DNA from 4 places in the Janthinobacterium sp. NFX145 genome. Region 2 is predicted to be linked to each of the others. Evidence: predicted binding sites of a transcription regulator. Region 2 holds the regulator's gene; each other region holds the start of a gene.
What was found. Region 2 encodes LexA, which represses DNA repair genes until DNA is damaged. Its sites were predicted from a motif close to ACTGTATNNNNATACAGT; they were not measured.
Positions count from the first base shown of each region.

Region 1: a site for LexA is predicted at 1,659-1,676, ahead of recA (recombinase RecA). Genes of this name have one in related genera too.
Region 3: a site for LexA is predicted at 2,900-2,917, ahead of dinB (DNA polymerase IV). Genes of this name have one in related genera too.
Region 4: a site for LexA is predicted at 2,095-2,112, ahead of imuA (translesion DNA synthesis-associated protein ImuA). Genes of this name have one in related genera too.

Region 1 is NZ_CP187360.1:562,315-566,833, reverse strand. Features, by position in the region: gene recX (recombination regulator RecX) at 1-248, opposite strand, end outside; gene recA (recombinase RecA) at 452-1,555, opposite strand; gene ACPJXG_RS02455 (response regulator) at 1,810-2,544, shown strand; gene ACPJXG_RS02450 (sensor histidine kinase N-terminal domain-containing protein) at 2,541-4,073, shown strand; gene ACPJXG_RS02445 (DUF4212 domain-containing protein) at 4,066-4,380, shown strand; gene ACPJXG_RS02440 (sodium:solute symporter family protein) at 4,377-4,519, shown strand, end outside.
Region 2 is NZ_CP187360.1:1,571,620-1,576,138, reverse strand. Features, by position in the region: gene rplI (50S ribosomal protein L9) at 92-547, opposite strand; gene rpsR (30S ribosomal protein S18) at 575-865, opposite strand; gene priB (primosomal replication protein N) at 891-1,190, opposite strand; gene rpsF (30S ribosomal protein S6) at 1,211-1,600, opposite strand; gene lexA (transcriptional repressor LexA) at 1,876-2,511, shown strand; gene ACPJXG_RS07050 (sel1 repeat family protein) at 2,572-3,366, opposite strand; gene ACPJXG_RS07045 (cystathionine gamma-synthase family protein) at 3,446-4,519, opposite strand, start outside.
Region 3 is NZ_CP187360.1:135,720-140,238, forward strand. Features, by position in the region: tRNA gene ACPJXG_RS00555 (tRNA-Val) at 22-97, opposite strand; tRNA gene ACPJXG_RS00560 (tRNA-Asp) at 314-390, opposite strand; tRNA gene ACPJXG_RS00565 (tRNA-Val) at 445-520, opposite strand; gene ACPJXG_RS00570 (S9 family peptidase) at 620-2,782, opposite strand; gene dinB (DNA polymerase IV) at 2,968-4,122, shown strand; gene ACPJXG_RS00580 (recombination-associated protein RdgC) at 4,240-4,519, shown strand, end outside.
Region 4 is NZ_CP187360.1:1,434,413-1,438,931, reverse strand. Features, by position in the region: gene ACPJXG_RS06475 (Y-family DNA polymerase) at 1-1,434, opposite strand, end outside; gene imuA (translesion DNA synthesis-associated protein ImuA) at 1,364-2,074, opposite strand; gene ACPJXG_RS06465 (putative Na+/H+ antiporter) at 2,281-3,546, shown strand; gene ACPJXG_RS06460 (GNAT family N-acetyltransferase) at 3,586-4,519, opposite strand, start outside.

The DNA.
Region 1 (4,519 bases), 1.0 Mb from region 2:
CCATGGCTTTGCAACTCCGCCATGATGCGGCTGTTGCCGAAACGGGCCGAGCGGCGGTGGATCAGCGACTCGGAAAAGCGCTCCTGCGACAGCCAGTTCGCTTGCTCCAGGCTGTCGAGCAAGGCTTCCACGTCATCGCCCTCTTGCGCATGGCGCTGCAGCTTGCGCCGCAATTCCATGCGGCTGTGCTCACGCATCGACAAAAAGCGTAGCGCCCTGCCCTTCAGGCTCAGTTGTACTGCGGCCATACACCCACCTTGTCTTTCATTCCACGATCACATCACCCAAACACAATCGCCGCCCGGCGCAACAGCGCGGGACGGCGATCATGGTCCTACCTTGCAGCAAGCCATGCGTAGCTCGGATCAGGCCCATTGGGCCGTCATCCGACAACATTGTTGGCGTCTGTGGTGTTGTCGGATTACGCGCGGCTTTGCCGCGCTCATCCGGCCTACTCTGGCTTGGCTTCCGCAGCCTTGGCAGCCTTGTCGGCGGCTTTATCGGCTTTTTCCGGCTTTTCAGCAGCCAGCGGCGGCAGTTCGCGCACGCCCAGCGACGCGCGGACCTTGTTTTCGATTTCGCGGGCCAGCGCCGGACGCTCTTGCAGGAAGGCGCGGGCGTTGTCCTTGCCCTGGCCGATGCGTTCGCCGTTGTAGCTGTACCACGAACCGGATTTTTCCACGATCTTGGCATCCGAACCCAGGTCCAGGATTTCGCCTTCGCGCGAGGTGCCGGCGCCGTACAGGATGTCGAAGTGCGCTTCCTTGAACGGTGGCGCGATCTTGTTCTTGACGACCTTGACCTTGGTTTCGTTACCGATTACTTCATCGCCGGACTTGATCGAGCCGGTGCGGCGGATATCGAGGCGCACGGAGGCATAGAATTTCAGGGCGTTACCGCCGGTGGTCGTTTCCGGGCTACCGAACATCACGCCGATCTTCATGCGGATCTGGTTGATGAAGATGACCAGGGTATTCGTGCGGTTGATGGAACCGGTCAGCTTGCGCAGGGCTTGCGACATCAGACGCGCTTGCAGGCCTGGCAGGGAATCGCCCATGTCGCCTTCGATCTCGGCGCGTGGCGTCAGTGCGGCCACGGAGTCGATGACGACGAGGTCGACGCTGCCCGAACGCACGAGGGCGTCGCAGATTTCCAGCGCCTGTTCGCCCGTGTCCGGTTGCGAGATCAGCAACTCATGCAGGTTCACGCCCAGCTTTTGCGCGTAACCGACGTCGAGCGCGTGCTCGGCATCGATAAAGGCGCAAGTGCCGCCCAGTTTTTGCATTTCAGCGATGGTTTGCAGGGTCAGGGTGGTTTTACCCGACGATTCCGGACCGTAGATCTCCACCACGCGGCCGCGCGGCAAGCCGCCCACGCCCAGCGCGATATCGAGGCCGAGCGAACCGGTCGACACGACTTGCACTTCTTCGATCGGTGCGCTGGCATCCATGCGCATGACCGAACCTTTGCCAAACTGCTTCTCGATCTGCGCCAGTGCGGCGGCGAGCGCCTTGGCTTTTTCCGATGCGGGTACTACAGCTTTTTTATCGTCCATATGTTCTTTCAGCCGTTCTACAGTTGCGGATTCACGTGACGCATCTACGTGAACCGTGCAGCCTGCGATAGCGCCAGTGGGTTAAATTCTTTACACAGACAGTACTGTATAAAAAAACAGTGATCAATGCAAGCGGAACGTGGATTTGTTTTGAAACAGATCAATACAAGCATGGTTTCTCACAAAAACTCGCCACCTTGCGGAAAATGAAACACAATACAAACTTCTACCGCCGCAAGCATAGGAAGTGCACCATGCGTATTTTACTTGCCGAAGATGACAGCGTGCTGGCCGATGGCCTGACCCGCTCGCTGCGCCAGTCCGGTTATGCGATCGACTACGTCAAGACGGGGCAAGAGGCCGATACGGCCCTGTCCACCCAGGAATTCGACCTGCTGATCCTCGACCTGGGCCTGCCCAAGATGTCCGGCCTGGAAGTGCTGCGCCGCCTGCGCGCTCGCGCCTCGCTGTTGCCCGTGCTGATCCTGACGGCCGCCGATTCCATCGAGCAACGCGTGAATGGCCTCGACCTCGGTGCCGATGATTATATGGCCAAGCCGTTCGCCCTGTCGGAGCTGGAGGCAAGAGTGCGCGCCCTGACGCGCCGCGGCGCCGGCGGCGGCGCCACCATCATCAAGCACGGCCCCCTCAGCTACGACCAGGTGGGGCGCAGCGCCTACATCAACGACCAGATGCTCGACCTGTCGGCGCGCGAACTGGGCTTGCTGGAAATCTTGCTGGGCCGCACCGGCCGCCTCGTCTCGAAAGAGCAGCTAGTCGACCACCTGTGCGAATGGGGCGAAGAAGTGTCGAACAACGCCATCGAAGTGTATGTGCACCGCCTGCGCAAGAAAATCGAGGTGGGCGGCGTGCGCATCGCCACCGTGCGCGGCCTCGGCTATTGTCTGGAAAAATACTCGGAAGCGGCGCGCCTGAACGCCGAAGCGGGCGAGGCGGCAAGCCCGGCCAGCGGACCCGCCAGCAAGTGAAGGCGCGCGAGGCGCCAGCGGACGAGCCGGAAGACGACGACTGGTTCGAGCCGCCCACCACGGAACAGGACGACACCATCGAGCATTCGCTGTTCGGCGAAATCCTCGACTGGATGCTGGCGCCCTTGCTGCTGCTGTGGCCGATGAGCATCGCCATCACCTATCTGGTGGCCAAGGGCATCGCCAATCAGCCGTTCGACCATGCGCTGGAAGACAGCGTGACCGTGCTCACACAGCAGGTCAAGCAGGCCGACGGCGCCATGCTGCGCCGCGTGCCGGAAAAGAACAGTAGCGGCCGCGACTTCCTGCGCGGCGACGATATCGACACCCTGTATTACCTGGTGGTGGGGCCGCGCGGCGAATACCTCGATGGCGACCGCGATTTGCCGCCGCCGCAGGACCCCGACAAATACCGCAGCGGCATGGTGCTGTTTCGCAACGACACCATCCATGGCACACCCGTGCGCGTGGCATTCAGCTATCTCGACATTCCTTCCAGCAACGACGACGAGCCCAGCCGCGCACTGGTGCAAGTGGCGGAAACCTTGGAAAAGCGCGCCCAGCTGGCCAATGAAATCATCAAGGGCGTGATTTTGCCGCAGTTCATCATCCTGCCCGTGATCCTGGCCCTGGTCTGGTTTGCCCTGGCGCGCGGCCTGTCGCCGCTGGCGCAATTGCAGGAGCGCATACGCGCCCGGCCGCCCGACGATTTATCGCCCATCGAATCGGGCCAGGTGCCCGAGGAAATCACGCCGCTGGTCGGTTCCCTCAACGAAATGCTGGCGCGGCTGTCGCTGTCGATCGACATGCAGAAACGCTTCATCGCCGATGCCGCGCACCAGATGAAGACGCCGCTGGCCGGCATGCGCATGCAATCGGAACTGGCCCTGCGCCAGACCGACCACGACGAAATCCACCGCTCGCTGCTGCAACTGGCGAAAAGCTCGGAAGCGGCCACGCGCCTGGTCAACCAGCTGCTGGCCCTGGCGCGCGCGGAAAACCAGCCGCAGGCGGGCACGGCGTTCGAGCCGATCGAGCTGAGCGAACTGGCGCGCGGCGTGGTGCAGGACTGGGTGCAAGCGTCGTTTGCCCAGCATATCGACCTGGGCTTCGAGCAGCCCGCGTATTCGATCATGATTTCCGGCAATGCCATGATGCTGCGCGAGCTGCTGAGCAACCTGATCGACAATGCCCTGCGCTACACGCCGTCGGGCGGCAGCGTCACGGTGCGCGTGCGCAGCACCCTGGAACTGGCCATCCTGGAAGTGGAAGATACGGGCCCCGGCATTGCGCCGGCCGAGCGGGCCCACGTGTTCGAACGCTTTTACCGCATTCTCGGCAGCAATGTCGACGGTAGCGGCCTGGGCCTGGCCATCGTGCGCGAAATTGCCCAGCAGCATGGCGCCGAAGTCGATATTTTTAACAATCCGCGCGCGCAGTCGCCGAAACTGCCGGGCACCCTGCTGCGCCTGAGCATCGCCCTGCTGTTGCCGGAGGCGCCAGAAGAGGATGACATCACGTATGGATAAGCCAAGCCCAGGCGCTCCCCCGGCGCGGCCGGCGCGCACGACCAGCCCCGAACTGCAGGTGCGCCGCGATGTGCACTGGCGCAAGACGCGGCGCCTGACGGCCATCCTGTTGCTGGTCTGGCTGCTGACGGGCTTCCTGACCGTGTTTTATGCGCGCGAACTGTTGCATCTGAATCTGTTCGGCTGGCCGCTGCCCTTTTATATGGCGGCCCAGGGCGCCTCGCTGGTCTACCTGGCCATCATCGCCTTCTATGCCTGGCGCATGCGGCGCCTGGACCGGGCTTTTCATGCCGAGGAGCAAGCATGAGCGGCCAACCCACTTTCTTTGCGCGCCTGTGCCGCTACTACCTGCTGTTTACGGCCGGCTTCGCCGCCTTCCTGCTGGCTTTGTCCGTGCTGGAACAGGAAGGCATGCCGCGCGCGTGGATCGGCTACCTGTTCATGCT
Region 2 (4,519 bases):
CTGAAATTGAGCGAAAAAAAGGCCACAAAAAAGCCGGGCGAACCCGGCTTTTCATAGTGCGGCAATGCTTGCGGGCCAGGCCCGCAGACAATTACGCGTTCGCGTCTGGAACGACAGCGATAACAACTTCCACGACCACGTCGGTGTGCAGAGCAACCGAAACGTTGTGCTCGCCAACGATCTTCAGCGGGCCGGTAGGCATGCGGATTTGTGCTTTTTCAACAGCAAAACCTTGCTTGGTCAGCGCTTCAGCGATGTCGAAGTTGGTGACGGAACCGAACAGACGGCCATCAACACCAGCTTTTTGAGCAACTTGAACGGTCAGGCCGCTCAGTTTTTCGCCCTGGGCTTGCGATGCGGCCAGTTTGGCGGCAGCAGCTTTTTCCAGTTCGGCGCGCTTGACTTCAAATTCAGCCACAGCGGTTGCCGTAGCACGACGTGCCAGGCGTTGCGGGATCAGGAAGTTACGTGCGTAACCGTCTTTGACTTTGACGACTTCGCCGAGGTTACCGACGTTAACAACTTTTTCTAACAGAATGATTTGCATAGTTCTTCTCCAGGAATATCTGACCGATTAAGCGTGGTGCAGATCGGTGTATGGCAGCAGCGCGAGGAAGCGAGCGCGCTTGATTGCGGTGTCAACTTGGCGCTGGTAGTGCGCTTTGGTACCGGTCAGGCGTGCTGGCATGATCTTGCCGTTTTCTTGGACGAAGTCTTTCAGCGTGTCGACGTCTTTGTAGTCGACTTGCTCAACGTGAGCTGCGGTGAAGCGGCAGAACTTCTTGCGTTTGAACAACGGGTTTTGCTGTTTGCGTTTTTCTTTAAGCTTGAGCTTATTTTTGTCGAACTTTTTACCGAATGCCATGTCAGGCTCCTGTATCTAAAATGCGCTAGTCAGAATTGACTGCACTAAAATCAATGATGTGAAACACCAAACTCTTGCTGTTGCGGCTCTTCCTGGCCAGGAAACCCGTGAACTGATACACCCCGCCCAAGCTTGCCTGACTGAACCGGCCTGAGATTTCGCCAGCGGCTAGCGCGGCAACATCAAACTCGGTCAAACGGGCAATCCCTGCTTCCATCTGCTGCGAACTGTGTTGCAATACTGCATTCACAATCGGCAGCCCTGCCGGGGTATAGCGCAATATTTCGCGCTCGGCAATGATGGCGGTTACTTGCAGCTGGTTCAGCGCACGATCCTGGTCAAGAATTAAGCTGCTGCTGCGGCTGGAGCGGCTGCTGGTGCTTCGGTGCGGTGGCTTTTGGCCGCGTCTTCGCGTTGTACCGATTTCATCATCGGCGAAGGAGCTGTTTCAGCTTTCTTCATTTTAACGGTCAGGTGACGCAACACGGCATCATTGAATTTGAATGCTGTTTCCAACTCGACCAGGGTCTCGTTGTCGCATTCGATGTTCAGGCAGATGTAGTGTGCTTTAGGCAGCTTTTGGATCGAGTAAGCCATTTGACGGCGGCCCCAATCTTCCACGCGGTGAACCGAACCGCCGCGGGTGGTTACGCTGGCTTTGTAGCGTTCGATCATCGCGGGCACTTGCTCGCTTTGGTCCGGATGGACGATAAAGACTATTTCATAATGACGCATGCAAACTCCTTCAGGTCGGATTGATAATCGCCCACCCCGGCGTCAAGACGGGTGTGGGAAGGTCAGCCGAAGATTATAACCGCCTTTTGCAAACGTTTCAATCATTCCTTCCATCAGCGTCCGAAAAGACCGTGCGCCAGCGTGCTTTCCGCCCATGGCCGACTATTTCTTGCGAAATTCGCCGAAAACACGGAAATCCCCTTGCATAGTGGGCGATACTGTACAAAAATACAGACTGTTCATATAGACAGCATTTTAGTATGCACCCACCGCTCATGATCAAGCTGACAGCACGACAAGAACAAATCCTGAACCTGATCAAAGACGCGATTGAAAACACGGGCTTTCCCCCTACCCGTGCCGAAATCGCCAATGAACTGGGTTTCAAATCGGCCAATGCAGCCGAAGAGCATTTGCAGGCCCTGGCCCGCAAGGGCGCGATCGAGATTTCGCCCGGCACCTCGCGCGGCATCCGCCTGATCGGTGCGGCCGCCGAAGCGGCGCCATCGAAAGTGCCGGCAGCGCTGCTGATGTCGCTGCCCCTGATCGGCCGGGTGGCCGCCGGCTCGCCCATCCTGGCACAGGAAAACCTGGAAGCGAGCTACAACGTCGACCCGGCCCTGTTCTCGGCCAAGCCCGACTTCCTGCTGAAGGTGCGCGGCTGGTCCATGCGCGACGCCGGCATCATGGATGGCGATTTACTGGCCGTGAAAAAGGTCGACAGCGCCAAGAACGGCCAGATCGTCGTGGCCCGCATCGGCGACGAAGTCACCGTCAAGCGCTACAAGAAGACGGGCTCCGTCATCGAACTGCTGCCGGAAAACCCGGACTTCAAGGTGATTACCGTTTCGCCGGAAGACGAGTTTGCTTTGGAAGGCTTGGCGGTCGGACTGATGCGCAGCTGGCATTGACAAGCGCGCCTTTGCCGGGCGCGCTGTTGGTGCCGGCACTTCGTGCAGACGGCGCGAGAATTACCGGCTGCCACCGGGAGCCGCGACAACCACCGGTGGGCGGCGCTCCGCAGGCATCTTGGACGAAGGGCGCCGGCTATCACTATCAAAGGCGGCGGTATCCACCGCTTTCTTGGCGGATTCGGCAAGCACATACGCTTCCGTCTTGGCTTGCCACGCCACTCTATTGGCTTCGACCCGAGTCGCCTTTTGATTGGCTTCTGCACTGACTGCGGTATAAGCCTTCTCCATCAACGCTTTTGCTTGCGTAAATTCCTGCTCATTCATCAAACGTTCGATGTCTGACGGAATGTTTTTGCCAGGCGGCAATGATGCGTTGAGATTTTTGACAAAACCGTTGTAGCAGGCGCTCCAGGCATCGAGTCCTTCCTGTACTGCAATGATCTGCCGCTTGGTCTGCGACATCTCCGGCACCACCGGCTCCACACAGTTAAACTTGCTCAGGGAAATGTCAGCGCCCTTGTAATCGCGCGCATAGAAATCGATATCCGCGCGGCGCGCGGCGCGCTGCCGGATCAGATCGAGCGCAGCATCCGCTTGCTTGTTGCCGCTGGCGGAGGACTTCTGAAACCATTCCCTGGCCGCGCTGACGTCACTGATCACGCCCTCACCATACAAATACATTTCACCAAGATGAAACTGCGCCTCGGCATTACCGGCTGAAGCGAGCTTGTTATACAAACTCAACGCCTGGGTATAGGATTGCGCTTCGAGCAAGCGATTGGCATCCGATAAATCATCGGCATACGCGCCGCAAGAAAACAGCATCGCAACAAAAAATGTAAGTTTCTGCATGATCACCCTCTTGTAAAAGACTTATATTTATCAAATAAGACACAAATGTAAGCCCTTTTCAGGAAAAAGTGAATAATTATTATGCGCTCAATGCCGAACTAAAATCTTCCAGCAGGTCAGCCTCATCCTCGATACCCACCGACACGCGGATCAGCGATTCGGCAATGCCCATGCTGGCGCGGCGCTCGGCACCCATCTCGTAGAAAATCGTGTGGGCGACGGGAATCACCAGGGTGCGCGTGTCGCCCAGATTGCTCGCTGGAATAGCCAAATTCAAACGGTTGAGGAAATCGAAGCAGTCGATACCATCTTTCAGCTCAAAGCTGAACAGCGAACCATAGCTGCGGAACAAGTCCGTTGCCAGCGCGTGCTGCGGGTGCGACGCCAGGCCAGGATAATGCACGGCAGCCACTCTCGGATCGGCCTGCAGCATGGTGGCCAGCGCCAGGGCGTTCGAGCAGGTGCGGTCCATGCGCAAGGCCATGGTTTCCGCGCCGACGGCGATATGGTGCGCCGCTTCCGGCCCCAGCGAGGCGCCGAAGTCGCGCAAAGCCTTGGCACGGATTTGCGCGATGCCCCACTGCGCGGGCGCCGCCTTCTTGTAGTTCTCGAAAATGTTCGGATACCGCGTCCAGTCGAACACGCCCGTGTCCGTCAAGCTGCCGCCCAGGGCGTTGCCGTGGCCGCCAATCGATTTCGTCAGTGCATTGACCACCAGGCCCGCGCCCACGGCTTTCGGGCGGAACAGGTAAGGCGTCGTCATCGTGTTGTCGACGATGTACAAAATGCCCTTCTCGCGGCACAAGTCACCGATTTTTTTCAGGTCGGCGATCTGCGTGCGCGGATTGGCGATGGTTTCCACAAAGACGATGCGCGTGGCCGGCGTGATGGCGGCCGCGACATTGGCGACATCGGTGGCGTCGACAAACGCCACAGCGATGCCCTGCCCCGTCACCGTTTGCCACAGGCTGTTGGTGTTGCCAAACAAAAAGGCCGACGACACGACATGGTCGCCCGCGCGCAGCAACGATTGCACCACGGCGCCGATGGCGCCCATGCCGGTGGCGAAGCACAAGGTCGCCACGCCGTCTTCCATCTTGTTGACCTTGTCTTCCAGCGCGGAGACAGTCGGATTGCCCTGGCGGCCGTAGCG
Region 3 (4,519 bases), 1.4 Mb from region 2:
CTGGATAATTTTCTGTATTGGTGGTGGGTGCTGAGAGGCTCGAACTCCCGACCTACGCCTTGTAAGGGCGCCGCTCTACCAACTGAGCTAAGCACCCGCATACCCAGAAAACTATCCCGACGTTTGTCACCACGTCTGGAAGAGGCACTATTATAGGGGGCGCTTTCCCCGTTGTGCAACTATTCTTATGGGATAAAAGCATTTTTTTGCTGAAAAATGCAAAAATGTTCAGGCGAGGGGGTGCTGACGTGTTTTTGGCTGCTGAAATGGGAAAAGCCCTTCGGTTCAGAGAACCAAAGGGCTTTTCTTTTATTGGCGGAGCGGACGGGACTCGAACCCGCGACCCCCGACGTGACAGGCCGGTATTCTAACCAACTGAACTACCACTCCAAGCTCGTATGATCTGTGTTGCTGATCCATGAAGCACTGGACAGTTTTCTGATTTGGTGGGTGCTGAGAGGCTCGAACTCCCGACCTACGCCTTGTAAGGGCGCCGCTCTACCAACTGAGCTAAGCACCCGTTGCTTGTCTCAGAAAACCATCCCGACGTTTGTCACCACGTCTGGAAGAGGCGCTATTATAGGACGGCTAAAATCCTTCTGCAAGCGCTTTTTTCACATTATTCCGTGATATTCCACTGCGACAGCATCCACGCCATATTGAATGCGTTCTCTGCAATGGCGTTATAGCGGCCCGACGCACCGCCGTGGCCGGCACCCATATTCGTTTTCAGCAGCAGGGGATTGCCGTCCGTTTTATATGCGCGCAGCTTGGCCACGTATTTTGCCGGTTCCCAGTACATGACCTGGCTGTCGTTCAGGCCCGTCGTCACCAGCATGGCGGGATAATTCTTGCGCGCAATGTTGTCGTACGGCGAGTAGCTGAGCATGTAGTCGTAGGCCGCCTTCTGGTTCGGGTCGCCCCATTCCAGGTATTCTCCCGTGGTCAAGGGCAGGCTGGCGTCCATCATGGTGTTCATCACGTCGACGAACGGCACGGCCGCGTGCACGGCGTGGAACAGCTCGGGGCGCATGTTGACGACGGCGCCCATCAGCAAGCCGCCCGCGCTGCCACCCTGGATGATCAGGCGGTTCGGGCTGGTCCATTTTTCGCGCACCAGATAGTCGGCGCTGTCGATGAAGTCATTGAAGGTGTTTTTCTTCTTCATCAGCATGCCGTCTTCATGCCACGCTTCGCCCATGTCCGTGCCGCCGCGGATATGCGCCTGCGCATAGATGACGCCCCGCTCCAGCAGGCTGATGCGGCTGATGGAAAAACTGGCTTCCGTCGAGATGCCATACGAGCCATACGAGTACAGCAGCAGCGGCGCGGAACCGTCGAGTTTCACGCCTTTCTTGTAGACAATCCACAGCGGCACTTGCACGCCATCGCGCGCCTTGACCCACAGGCGCTGCGTCGTGTAGCGGCTGCCGTCAAAGCCGCCGACGATTTCCTGCTGCTTGAGCACCGTGCGCTTGCCATCTTGCATGCTGACGTCGATGACGGTGGGCGGCGTGACGGGAGACTGGTAAGACATGCGAAATTGTGTGGCGGAAAACTCCGGCGTGCCGGCCGCCGTGGCCAGGTAGACGGGGTCGTCGAACTGCACCGTTTTCCAATTCTTTTGCGCAAAATCAAGGATGCGGGCGCGGTTCAGGGCGCGCGCCTTTTCCATCACCACCAGGTAGCCCTGGAAGACGTCGATGGACTGGATCACGGCATCCTTGTTGTGCGGCACGACGCTCTTCCAGTTCTTCGGCTGCGGCGCGGACAAGGGCGCGCTGACGACACGGAAATTCTTCGCCTCCTTGTTGGTCAGAATATACAACTGGCCGTCGCGGTGCTCGATGCCGTAGCGGTGGCCTTTTTCGCGTTTCAGCACGCTCTGGAAACTGCCTTGCGGCGTGCTCGTTGGCAGCAGCAGCACTTCGCTGGTATCCGTGCTGCCCGAGGTGAGCACGAAGAATTGCTTGTCGCGCGTGCGGCCCACGTTGATGGCGAACTGTTCCACCGGCTCGTGGTAGACCTGTTGCGGCGCACCGCCCAGGGCCAGGCGGAACAATCGATCCGAGCGCTTGGTGGTGGCGTCTTCCTGCGCCAGCATCAGGGTGGCGTTGTCGGCCGCCCACGCCAGCGATGTCACGCGCGGCATGCTGTCGCCCAGCAATTTGCCCGTTTTCAGATCCTTGACATGCAGCTCGTACTGGCGGAAACCCGTCGTGTCGGTGGTGTAGGCCAGCAACTGTTCGTTCGGGCTGACGCTGAAGGCGCGCACGGCAAAGAATTTGTGGCCTTCGGCCAATTGATTCTGGTCCAGCAAGATTTCTTCAGCCGCCTGCGCATCGTAGGCGCCGCTGGCGCCGACAGGGCGGCGGCAGTGGATCGGGTATTGCTTGCCCGCTTCCACGCGCGTGTAATAGTAGAAATTGCCCTGGCGCGCGGGCACGGACAGGTCCACTTCCTGCATGCGGCCCTTGATTTCCGCATATACCTTGTCGGCCAGCGGCTGGATCGGGGCGGTCACGGCCGCCGTGTAGGCGTTTTCCGCATTCAGGTAGTCGATGACGGCAGGATCGGTTTTCTTTTGCAGCCAGCGGTAGTCATCCGTGACGACCGTGCCGTGGCGCGTTTCCTGCCAGGCCGTTTTGGCGGCGACCGGTGCGCTGGCGGCTATGGTGGTGGTGTCGGCCAGCGCGGATGGCGCCAGGGTGGACAGGAGCAGGGCCGGCACGATGGATGAGCAGACGGCCAGTTGGCGCAAGACGTGAGGTACTGTGGACAAGGCAACTCCCTAGGTTTCGTTGTTGTGCAGCGATTCTATTCTTGCTAAATAGAAAAGCCAATCATGATTTCAATCAATACCGTCCCGGCGCTTGCATCCACTGGCATTTGCAGCGATACTGTATATAATTACAGTATCCGACAGCATCCCGCCGCGAGGTGTCCTTGACCGCATCTGCCCCTACATTGCCTGAATCCCGCCGCTGGATAGCCCACCTGGACATGGACGCCTTTTTCGCCTCCGTGGAATTGTTGAAATATCCGGAATTGCGCGGCGAAGCCGTCGTCATCGGCGGCGGGCGCTTGCAGCAGCCGGTGCTGCAGGAAGATGGCATGCGGCAGTTTGCGCGCATGCGCGACTACGTGGGGCGCGGCGTCGTCACCACCTCGACCTACGCGGCGCGCGCGTTTGGCGTGTTTTCCGCCATGGGCATTATGAAGGCGGCCAAACTGGCGCCCGACAGCATCCTGCTGCCGGCCGATTTCGAGGCTTACCGCGACTATTCGGCCCGTTTCAAGCAGGCCGTGGCCCAGTTGTGCCCCATCATCCAGAACGTGGGCATCGATGAAATCTATGTCGACCTGACCGAATACGGCGAGCAGGCGCCGGCCATGGCGGCGCGCCTGAAGGCGGCCGTGTCCGAGGCGACGGGCCTGTCGTGCTCGATCGGCCTGGCGCCGAACAAATTGCTGGCGAAAATCTGTTCCGACCTGGAAAAGCCGGACGGGCTCACCATTTTGTCGCCCGAAGATATCGCCACGCGTGTGTGGCCCTTGCCGGCGAAAAAGATCAACGGCATCGGCCCGAAGGCGACGGCCAAGCTGGAAGCCTTGGGCATTGTCACCATCGGCGAGCTGGCGCAGGCCGACATGGCCATGCTGCGCACGCAGTTTGGCGACCTGTACACGGGCTGGCTGCGCCAGGCGGCGCTGGGCATCGACGAGCGGCCCGTACAGACGAGCCGGGAAACCAAGTCCGTCAGCCGCGAAACGACGTTCGAGCGCGACTTGCAGGTGGTGCGCGACCGCGCCACCCTGTCGGAAAAGCTGGAAAGCCTGTGCACGCGCGTGGCCGGCGACCTGGACAAACAATCGCTGGCGGGGCGCACGGTGGGCATCAAGCTGCGCTTCGAGGACTTCAGCACCGTCACGCGCGACATCACCTTGCCCAGCGCCACGGCAGACGCCGCCGCCATCCTGCGTGCCAGCCGCGACTGCTTGCGGCGCGTGCCATTTGAAAAGAAAATCCGCCTGCTGGGCGTGCGCATCTCGACCTTGTCTGATCCTGCCATCGTGATGCGGCAGGCGCCAGCCCAGGCGGAGCTGTTTCCCGCCCCGTAGCGGCGTTTCCCCTGATCACAAGCACCGCGCCAGGCTGCGCTTTTGACGGCATGACCGCGTCGAAAGTGTAGAATGGCGTTCCCCTGGCACTACTGAAACAAACGGAAGACAAAAACTATGTGGTTCAAGAATCTTCAGATTTACCGCCTGCCCGCACCATGGGCCTATACGCCAGAACAACTGGAAGAGGCCTTGTCCTCGAACAAATTTACGCCGGCGACCAGCATGGATCTGATGCGCCAGGGCTGGGATACGCCACGCCCGAACGGCGGTCTGGTCCACGTGGTCAACAAGCAGATGCTGATCCTGCTGGGCACGGAAAAGAAACTCTTGCCAGCGACCGTCATCAACCAGGTGGCCAAGGCCCGCGCTGCCGAGATGGAAGAAGCGCAAGGCT
Region 4 (4,519 bases), 140 kb from region 2:
GGCGATGCGTTCGCGGTAGACCCAGTAATGGGCGTGGTCGAGGCCTTCGGCAATGAAATAATCGCGCGCCTGCGACTGGCCCCACCAGCCCGCTTCGATGCGCTCGGCAACGGACACCATTTTCAGGGGCGAGCCATAAAACGGCCGGTGCTCGCGCATCAGCAGGGCGATGGGCTGGGCCAGCAGCCAGCCTGGACGGGGCATGCCGGGCAAGCCGGGCGGCAAGTCGGGTAGCGCGATTTTTGCGCCTGGCCTGGCCGGCAGCGGCAGCCACTGGTTGGCCGCCTCGGGGCGGTAATCGGCGCGCGGCGCGGCCTGCAAGACATTGTCGCTCCCCAGGCGCGCCACCAGCAATTCCAGCAAACGCTGGCGCTCCTGCGGCGTGCCGCCCGGCTCGGGGAACAGGCTGTCGCTGGGCGGCGCCATCGGCTGCACCTGCAGCGCTTCCAAGGTCAGGCCGATCACGGGCGCGTCCAGCGCCAGCTGCGCCAGGCGTTCCTTGAGCAGGCGCACCAGGTGCTCGTCGCGCCACACGGCCTCGCCCAGCGCCAGGTCGATGACGGTGGGAGCGCGCGCCACCCTGCCCCGTTCGTGCGCCAGCAGCAATTGAATGCGCTCGACGGCAAATTGCCGCGCGCATAGCCAGCCCGTCATTTGCTGCAGCAGGCGGCGCGCGCCGAACAGCAGCGCGTCGGCGTGCTCCACGCGGTCGAACAATTCCAGGCTGGCGCGGAACGTGGGCGGCGCCTCAATCCACACGAACAGTTCCGTGCTGTGGCCATGCGCATCGTCGAGCATGGCCAGCAAAGCCCCGCCGCAGCGGCGCTGCAAGCCGGGCCGGGGCAAGTGGCGCAGCTGCCCCAGGGTGCGGCAACCGATGCCCTCGAACCAGTCCAGGTAAGGGCGCGCGGGCGGCAGCAGAGCGCACGGCAGGCCGTCGAGGCGGCGAGTGAGGCTCTCCATGCCCAGCACGCGGCTCCGGCGCGTGCCGGCGCGCGCCAGCAGCCAGGCGCCGCGCGCCGTGGGAGCGCACGACAGCTGGGCCGTGTAGCCGAGCGCGCGCAAGCTGGCCGCGATCTGCCGGCACAGGGCGCGCACGCCGCCAAACAGGCGCAGGCTGGCGCCCGCATCGACCAGCAGGGTCGCTTCCTCGCCCTGCGCCACCAGCGGCGAATATTGCAGCAGCGCCAGCGCCACCGCTTGCAAGGCTTGCGCTTCCAGTTCAAGCGAGCGCTCGTGCAGGCGCGCCTGCGGCGCCAGCATCAACGCACCGGCGCGGCGCATGCCCGGCCGGATGCCGGCGGCCAGCGCCAGCGGCGACACGGCCATCACTTGCTCCTGCTCCAGCACTACGCCGAGGCTGTCAGCCGACCAGCGCGGGCAAAATACTTCGAGCGGGAGCCGGGGCAGGCACAGGCCGATCCAGAGTCGCATGGCGTAGCAATAATGAAGGAGGTTGCAGGGGCAGGAACAGGGGCGCGTCGCGCTGCGGTCCCCGGCGCTTGATGAAGCCGATCTCGATGCCGCCGGCGGCCGGGCGCACGGACAGGCGCAACGGCGCCGGCGACGCATCCTGCGCGCCGTGCAGCGGGCGCAGCATGCAAAACAGGGTGTTGCCGCCTTGCGCGGCCAGGTGCAGGCGGCGCAGGCTGTCGGCGCGCACGTGCTGCTGCCAGAACAGCAAGGCGCCGCAACTGCCGCTGCGCAAGATGTTTTCCGCCGCCCACAGGGCATCCTTGCTGCTGGCGCTTTTGAGCCACAGCAGCTGCGACGGCGCCAGCCCCTGTGCCACCAGGGCCAACGCCTGCGGCGGATGGGGCGGCTGCAGCAGCACGATGGGCAAGCCCTGCAGTTGCGCCAGCGCGGGCGCCAGCAGGCGCAATTCGCCGCTGCCCGCCTGCTGCACCAGCAGGTCGATGAGACTGCCGCTGGGCCAGCCACCGCCGGGCAGCTGCGCGGACAGCGCGGCAAAGCCCGTGTCCAGGCAGCGCGTGGCGCCCTGCCCCAGCTGCGATGCGCGCCATAAAGACGGGTGCAAGGCTTCCGGCGAGGCCATCAATTGAGAATGTTGCATCATTGAATAGATAGATGAATACTGTATGCACATACAGTACTATCCAGCCCCGCTTTTGGCAAGGTTTATCTCACTGCCGCAACCGCAGGGGCCGCTCCGCCATGTCCGAAAAACCCCGTTTTTGGCATCGATTGCTGTACCATAAGCACTCTCCTTACCGCTCGGCAATGCACCGGGCGGCTTCCTCCGTCCATAAGGAAACGCATTTGACCACCATCCAAATCATCAGCGCCATCGTCTTCGGCCTTGCGCTCATCCACACTTTTGCCGCCAAGTCGTTTGAAACCTTGTCGCGTCGCCATCCCCGCCATGCGGGCCTGCTGCATTTGCTGGGCGAAGTCGAAGTCGTGTTCGGCTTCTGGGCCTTCATCCTGATCATCATCATGGCCTTTGTCTCGGGCAGCGATGCGGCCATCGAGTATGCCGAGTCGCGCCATTACACGGAGCCGCTGTTCGTCTTTGTCGTTATGGTCGTGGCCGCCTCGCGCCCCGTGCTCGACGCCGTGCAGCGCCTGTTGAAAAGCGTGGCGCGCGTGATGCCGCTGCGCACGGAACTGGCCCTCGTCTGGCTGGGTCTGGCGCTCGTTCCGCTGACGGGCTCATTGATCACGGAACCGGCCGCCATGACCCTGGCGGCGCTGATGCTGGCGCCGCAAATCTTTCGCCCGGGCATTCCTGAATGGCTGAAATACGGCGCCTTGGGCGTGCTGTTCGTCAACGTCTCCATCGGCGGCACCCTCACCTCGTACGCGGCACCGCCCGTGCTGATGGTGGCCACCACGTGGAACTGGGACAGCGCCTACATGGCCAGCCATTTCGGCTGGAAGGCCGCCATCGCCGTGCTGGTGAACGCCACGGGCGTGAGCATTTTGCTGCGCAAATACCTGCACAGCAATACCTCCGACATCAAGCCGAAAGCGGGCGAGGTGGAAGCGCCGAAAGTACCGCTGGCCGTCAGCCTGGTGCACATGATCGTGCTGGCCGGCGTGGTGACACTGGCGCACCATCCCGTGCTGTTCATCGGCCTGTTCCTGTTCTTCCTCGGCTTCGTACAGGCGTATGAACGCTATCAAAGCCCGCTGATCCTGAAAGAGGGTTTATTGGTCGGCTTCTTCCTCGGCGGCCTGGTGGTACTGGGCGGCATGCAGCAATGGTGGCTGCAGCCCATCGTTTCCAGCCTGAAACCACTGGCCCTGTTCTTCGGCGCCCTGGGCTTGACGGCAATTACCGACAATGCGGCCCTGACTTACCTCGGCTCGCTGATCGTCGGCATGACGGACGAAGCGAAATACATGCTGATGGCTGGCGCCGTGGCCGGCGGCGGCCTGACCGTCATCGCCAACGCGCCGAACCCGGCCGGCGTGGCCCTGCTGCGCCGCGGTTTCAAGGATGAATCGATCGGCGCCGTCGGCCTGCTGGCCGGCGCCCTGCTGCCAACGGCCGTGTCTGCCGTGGCCTTCCTGGCCCTGTAAGCCTCATCACGGGGCGGCTGCCGGCCGCCCCTGCGTCCCTCAGTTTCCGTCATACACGAGGAAATGCAGCCGGTCATAGAACAGGCTGTAGGCATAGTCGAACGTGCCCACGCTGCGAAACCCCTTGTGCAGATACACTTGCAGCGCTTCGCTCTTTTCCCACACCGTCAGGGTGATGCGCGCGCAGCCTTTGCGGCTGGCCAGGTCGCGGATTTCATGGAACATTTGCCGGAACAAACCCTGGCCCCGGTATTTCTCGTCGATGGCCAGGCTGCTGACGAAACAGTCGTCGGCGCGCGCATGCGCGAGCACGAAGGCGTCATACGCATCGTCGAGCGCCTTCATGTCGTCGCGGTAATATGACACGGCGCCGCAGGCCTGGAACTCGTCCATCGTCGCGGCCGTGAAAAAGCCGATGAAACGCCCTTCCTCGTCATGCAAGCCGTGGATGTGTTCCAGATACGGGTCGATATTTTGCCGCCGCTGCAATTCGACGAACTGCAGATTGAGTTTGTTGCCGAACGAGCAGTATTCAAGGTAGCTGGTGGCAAACAGCAATTTCGCCATGCGGTTCTTCGTCTCGTCGTCCAGCAATTCGCCCGCCACCAGCGTGAGCGGCGCATGCGACAGCAAGTCCGCCTGCGCCTCGTCACCTGGCGGGGGCGCATCGCCGGCGGCCGGCATGCGGCTGCCGTGGCGGCCCACCGTCGGGCGCCAGAAATTGCCGGCGGTAATCTGCTGCGAACGGTGGGCCAGCAGGTAGCGGCAAAAGACGGCATTCACGCGGTCCAGCTGCGGGTCGTCCGACAGCACCGAGTAATAGTGAAAATGATCGATGTCGGCCCGCAACTGGGCCGCATACGCCATGCGCGGCACTTCCTCGATGTCGAACACGTCGACGATGTCGGGCAGGCGCAAAGGATCATCGAGCCGCCAGCCGATGTCGTCGAGCCGCGCCACGCAGCGGGCATAT